2 linked regions of the Anaerobacillus sp. CMMVII genome follow. The main gene of each other region encodes a partner of the protein of the gene in region 2 in a complex. Links are inferred from orthologs where the notes say so. Each region holds a gene or a part of one and is shown on either strand. Other genes may lie near its edges.

The links.
Region 1: the proteins of rpsG (region 2) and tig are in contact, whole or in part, in a crystal structure (PDB 3GTY), measured with the Thermotoga maritima proteins. The link is inferred for Anaerobacillus sp. CMMVII from one-to-one orthologs. Residues at the interface, in WP_004081843.1 of Thermotoga maritima: Lys34, Lys52, Lys55, Glu59, Arg62, Gln63, Glu66, Asn67, Lys69, Val71, Arg95, Ala109, Lys110, Lys111, Gly112, Arg113, Pro114, Glu117, Glu121, Ile124, Ala125, Tyr127, Asn128, Asn129, Thr130, Gly131, Lys135, Asp139, Arg142, Met143; in WP_004081061.1 of Thermotoga maritima: Glu122, Val124, Val129, Leu130, Tyr133, Glu188, Gly259, Ile262, Tyr263, Glu266, Ser270, Glu273, Gln274, Glu277, Arg308, Gln311, Ile312, Ser315, Tyr316, Glu325, Arg329, Arg336, Leu363, Phe366, Trp367, Arg373, Leu377, Arg381, Leu384, Glu387.

The regions. Positions count from the first base shown.
Region 1 is NZ_JACEHK010000002.1:582,120-585,259, reverse strand. What follows is about bases 334-3,140. They hold tig (trigger factor), read right to left. Parts: upstream 2,477-3,140; coding sequence 1,190-2,476; downstream 334-1,189. Other genes in these bases: H1D32_RS06920 (tetratricopeptide repeat protein), read right to left, coding at 3,117-3,140; H1D32_RS06925 (hypothetical protein), read right to left, coding at 2,725-3,123. UniProt on the Bacillus subtilis protein: Involved in protein export. Acts as a chaperone by maintaining the newly synthesized protein in an open conformation. Functions as a peptidyl-prolyl cis-trans isomerase.
Region 2 is NZ_JACEHK010000001.1:157,451-160,613, forward strand. The notes cover bases 1-2,830. They hold rpsG (30S ribosomal protein S7), read left to right. Parts: upstream 1-1,095; coding sequence 1,096-1,566; downstream 1,567-2,830. Other genes in these bases: rpoC (DNA-directed RNA polymerase subunit beta'), read left to right, coding at 1-189; H1D32_RS00765 (50S ribosomal protein L7ae-like protein), read left to right, coding at 269-517; rpsL (30S ribosomal protein S12), read left to right, coding at 629-1,051; fusA (elongation factor G), read left to right, coding at 1,705-2,830. Outside these bases: more of fusA, read left to right, coding at 2,831-3,163.

The sequences.
Region 1 (3,140 bases), on a different replicon or contig from region 2:
AATGCTTGTTGAACCCCTTCACCTGAAACATCACGCGTAATTGATGGATTTTCAGATTTGCGAGCTACTTATCAATCTCATCAATATAAATTATCCCTTTTTCTGCTTTTCTACATCATAGTCAGCTGCTTGAATAAGCTTTAAAAGGATATTCTCAACATCTTCACCTACATATCCAGCTTCAGTTAGACTTGTCGCATCAGCTATAGCAAAAGGAACGTTTAAAATCCGTGCCATAGTTTGAGCTAGAAGGGTTTTACCACTTCCTGTAGGTCCAATCATACAAATATTACTTTTTGAAAGTTCAACATCGTCGCCTTTTTGGCCTGAATTAATTCTTTTGTAGTGATTATATACAGCCACTGATAGCGTCTTCTTAGCTTGCTCTTGGCCAATGACATAATCGTCTAATATTTCTCTAATCTCTTTAGGTTTTGGAATATCCTGGAAGTCAACTTCTTCTTCGGTACCCAGTTCTTCCTCGACAATTTCAGTACATAATTCGATACACTCATCACATATATAGACGCCTGGTCCGGCAACAAGTTTCCTCACTTGGTCCTGTGTTTTACCACAAAAAGAACACTTAAGCTGACCCTTTTCATCATTAAATTTAAACATAATCATTTCACCCCTCAAAGTTAGTTCTATATCTTCGCATTATAGAAAAAAATTTACTAATTTGTTGATTTCTCGTTACTTTAATAAAGTTTATTAAAGTAAAAAAGATGTTTAATAAATTGGCCGTTTATTACTTGCTTATATGTATTGCATTTTATCATATTTAACGCTAAAAGCGTTAATAGAAGCACCTGTACTTTCCCAGGTATATGTACTTAATAGTATTTTACCCAATTTCAAAATTGTTCTAACTAGAAAAACTCGGCCTTTTTTCTCTAGCTAAAAATGATATAAAAAGTATATGTATTTAGTTCAACTTTTACCTCCTTTTTCCCTTTTTTTATACAGAAGATTTTCCCATAATCTTTAGTAATGCAAAATGAGGTTAAGCGATATGTAGTTATCTTTTCAAGATTTTTACAATGACTTTAGTATAAAACAAGGCACGAATAAATCGTGCCTTGTTTTTATTTTTCAGATAAGAAAGTTTGGTATTTCAATAAGAAAAACTTATTTTCCCAGTAAGGTCTATCCTTTAACAGACCCCACTCCTTTTCTCATTAAGCAACTACTTTGCTATTTCTACAAGGAAATCTACTGCTTTACGAACTTTTAAGTCACCTTTTAATGCTTCGATGCCGCCTTGCATTGCTAATATTTGTTTTAGCTCGTCTACAGAACGCTTATAAAGTTCTGCCATCTTTTCAAGTTCTGCATTAACTTCTTCATCAGACACTTCAAGATTTTCAACTTCTGCAATAGCCTCAAGAGTTAAGTTAATACGAACTCTCTTTTCAGCATCTCCTTTAAATTGCTCACGCATACCATTTTCATCTTGACCAGAGAATTGGTAGTACATGTCAAGGCTTAATCCTTGAGCTTGAAGACGTTGACCAAACTCTTCAAACATACGATCAATTTCCGTATCAATCATAGATTGTGGAAGGTCAATCGTAGCATTTTCAGCAGCTTTTTCAACTAATGTATCACGCTTATTATGATCTGCTTCAGTAGTTTTGTCTTGGATCATTTTTTCTTTGATATCAGCTTTTAAAGCATCTAAAGTTTCAACTTCTTCGTTTACATCTTTCGCAAACTCATCATCTAGTTCAGGTAATTGCTTACGCTTAATATCATGAACAGTTACCTTAAACACTGCTGGTTTACCTGCAAGTTCAGGAGCATGGTATTCTTCAGGGAACGAAACTTCAACATCTTTTGATTCTCCAGATTTAACACCAACTAATTGCTCTTCAAAACCAGGAATGAACGAACCAGATCCGATTTCTAACGAATAGTTTTCACCTTTTCCACCTTCGAAAGCAACATCATTAACAAAGCCTTCAAAATCAATAACTGCTGTATCGCCGTTTTCAACTGTTCCATTCTCCACTACTGTTAGTTCAGCGTGCTTTTCTTGAAGACGTTTTAATTCTAACTCAACATCTTCGTCTGTTACAGTTGTTTCCAATTCTTCAATTTCTAAACCTTTATAATCACCTAATTGCACTTCTGGTTTAACTGTTACAGTTGCTTTAACAATTAAGTTTTGGCCTTTGCCCATTTGTTCAACATCAATATCAGGACGGTCTACTGGCTCAATTTTTGTTTCAGCAACAGCTGCTGCATATGCAGTTGGCAATAAAATATCTAGTGCATCTTGATATAAAGATTCTACACCAAAACGTTGTTCGAACATTGCACGAGGAATTTTCCCTTTACGAAATCCAGGTACATTCACTTTTCCTACTACTTTTTTGAAAGCTTGGTTTAAAGCTTCGTCAACTTGTGCGGCTTCTACTTCAATTGTAAGTACGCCTTGATTTCCTTCTAACTTTTCCCATTTTGCAGTCATTTATTCTTTCCCTCCAACATTTCATTCGTTAAGTATTTGTTGTTTGTTTTTGAAAAATCGGCTTGTCCTCTAAGCCTCAAATTCCTGTTACTTTATTTCATTAACTAGGTTAAAGTACATAAAGCACAAAATATATATGATATTCCACCATTTACAACCATTCTATTATACCATACCGCTTCATCATTTCAACTGTCAGAATTTACTTCCATATAGGTTGTTACCAGACAAGAAAGAAAACTACAATTTCAATATTCTTTAAAGGTTTCCTGTTCAATTTTCATGATTTTAGCAGCACAATGTAGCATTTCTTCTACCGTTACATTATATTGCTTTGCTAGCCTCAATTCATCTTCATCAAAGCCTGTCATTTCTGTACCTAGTTTATGTATTGCTGCTGCCCATGAATTTGCACTAAGGGGCTCAGGTGAAATAGGATAAAGGGCATATAAATAGTGCCACCAAATATGTGTAATCATTTCTAATAGACTTGGGTTTTCATTTTCTAATTGTTCAGCTACCAGAGCTAATGTATCATTACCAAACTTTTCATGGAAGACATTTTCAAACTCTGATGCATTGATGGTTATTACGTTGCCAAACTTATGTATTTCAATCAATTCGTCAACCTTTTTATCCTTTAACATTTGTAGAACAATGCTTT
Region 2 (3,163 bases):
GATGCAGCAATTAAAGGTAAGCGTGATGAACTTCTAGGTCTGAAGGAAAATGTAATTATCGGTAAGCTTGTTCCAGCTGGTACTGGTATGCAAAGATACCGTAACATTGACCTTGCATTTGCAGGTCAAGAAGAAGCAGGAGATAGTGAAGTACAGGAAGTTGAAAAAGAAATTGTACTTCATGACTAAAAAATGTTGACACTAATGCATGTGGATGGTATTATATCTAAGTGCGTTAAAAGATACCTGATACTTTGGAGGATAAAACATGTCTTATGAAAAAGTAGCACAGGCTGAAGAAAAAGTTATTGGCACGAAACAAACATTGAAGGCTTTAGAGGATGGGATCGTTAAAGAGTTATATGTTGCTAGTGATGCTGATTATAAAGTAATTTATAAAGTAGTCGCATTAGCAGAAAAAAAAGACGTCCCTACCATAAAAGTTCAATCCATGAAAAAGCTTGGAAAAGCTTGTGGAATTGATGTTTCAGCAGCCACTGTAGCGATATTGAAGTAAACTACGTTTTTGCTAAAGTGTAAAAGCTTTGGCAAAAACGTTACTTTCGGAAATTGATGAACCACCTGGCTCAGTGGTCTTTAAAAATGTTTTAGGGAAGGAGGAAATCAAATGCCTACAATTAACCAATTGGTACGTAAAGGTCGTACAGATAAAGTTAAAAAGTCTGACTCTCCTGCGTTAAACAAAGGTTATAACAGCTTCAAGAAGTCACAAACTAACCAATCTTCACCGCAAAAGCGTGGTGTATGTACTCGTGTTGGTACAATGACTCCGAAAAAACCGAACTCAGCATTACGTAAGTATGCTCGTGTACGTTTAACTAACGGAATTGAGGTTACTGCATACATCCCAGGGATTGGTCACAACTTACAAGAGCACAGCGTAGTTCTTATTCGCGGTGGACGTGTAAAAGACTTACCAGGGGTACGTTACCACATCGTACGTGGAGCTCTAGATACAGCTGGAGTTCAAAACCGTATGCAAGGTCGTTCTAAGTATGGAACTAAGAGACCTAAAGCAGCTAAAAAATAATGTAAGAAAAATAAAATGTTTAATGATTGAAAGGAGGGGAAATAATGCCTCGTAAAGGACCTGTAGCTCGTAGAGATGTATTACCTGATCCGCTTTATAATTCAAAGTTAGTAACTCGTCTAATCAACCGTATCATGGTTGATGGTAAAAGAGGAGTAGCACAAACGATTTTATATAGAGCATTTGATCTAGTTCAAGAACGTACTGGAAATAACCCAATGGAAGTTTTTGAACAAGCTATTAAAAACATCATGCCTGTTCTTGAAGTTAAAGCTCGCCGTGTTGGTGGTGCTAACTATCAAGTGCCGATCGAAGTTAAACCTGAGCGTCGTACGACGTTAGGACTTCGTTGGTTAGTTAACTACTCTCGTCTTCGTGGAGAAAAAACGATGGAAGAGCGTTTAGCTAACGAAATCATGGATGCTGCAAACAACACTGGTGCAGCAGTTAAGAAGCGTGAAGACACGCACAAGATGGCTGAAGCGAACAAAGCATTCGCTCACTATCGTTGGTAGGATCAATCGAACTTATCATATTATTATAGCTAGAGAAGTCGGACGGACGTTTAGTTTTTTACTAAACGTCTATCGTCAGGCTTGTTAAGCTATATACAACTAAAATAATTCTCAACATTAGGAAGGAGAAAGAAACCTATGGCAAGAGAGTTCTCCTTAGAAAAGACACGTAATATCGGTATCATGGCTCACATCGATGCTGGTAAAACAACTTGTACTGAGCGTATTCTTTTCTATACAGGCCGTATCCACAAGATTGGTGAAACTCATGAAGGAGCTTCACAAATGGACTGGATGGAGCAAGAGCAAGAGCGTGGTATTACAATCACATCTGCTGCAACAACTGCTCAATGGAAAGGTCACCGCATCAATATCATCGATACACCTGGACACGTAGACTTCACTGTAGAGGTAGAACGTTCTTTACGTGTACTTGATGGAGCTGTAGCAGTTCTAGATGCACAATCCGGTGTAGAACCGCAAACAGAAACTGTTTGGCGTCAAGCGACTACATATGGTGTTCCACGTGTTGTATTCGTAAACAAAATGGACAAAATGGGTGCAGACTTCTTATATTCAGTAGGAACGTTACATGATCGTTTAGCTGCTAACGCTCATCCGATTCAGTTACCAATTGGTGCTGAGGATGATTTTAATGGTATTATCGACCTTGTAGAAAACGTTGCATACTTCTATGAAGATGATCTTGGTACACGTACTGATGCTAAAGAAATTCCTGAAGAGTATAAGGAATTAGCTGCAGAATGGCGTACAAAGTTAATCGAAGGCGCAGCTGAATTAGATGAAGAATTGATGATGAAATATTTAGAAGGAGAAGAAATCACGAAAGAAGAGCTTAAAGCGGCTATCCGTAAAGCTACAATCAATGTTGATTTCTATCCTGTAGTTTGTGGATCTGCATTTAAGAACAAAGGTGTTCAATTATTATTGGATGCAGTTCTTGAATATTTACCAGCTCCTACAGATGTACCATCAATCAAAGGTACTTTACCTGACAGTGAAGAAGAAGTAACTCGTGAATCAAGTGATGAAGCACCATTCTCAGCACTTGCATTTAAGGTTATGACTGACCCTTACGTTGGTAAACTTACATTCTTCCGTGTATACTCTGGTACAGTAAACTCTGGTTCTTACGTGCTTAACTCAACAAAAGGTAAGCGTGAAAGAATTGGACGTATCCTTCAAATGCATGCGAACTCTCGTGAGGAAATCTCAATGGTTTACTCTGGTGATATCGCAGCTGCAGTTGGTCTTAAGGATACAACAACTGGAGATACATTATGTGAAGAGAAAAACGCTGTAATCTTAGAATCAATGCAATTCCCAGAGCCAGTTATCTCATTATCTGTTGAGCCTAAGTCAAAGGCTGACCAAGATAAAATGGGTATGGCACTTTCGAAGCTTGCTGAAGAAGATCCAACGTTCAAAACTCACACTGATGAAGAAACAGGACAAACGATTATCGCTGGTATGGGTGAGCTTCACTTAGATATCATCGTAGATCGTATGCGTCGTGAATTCAAAGTTGAAGCTAATGTTGGTGCTCCACAGGTTGCTTACCGTGAAACAATCCGTA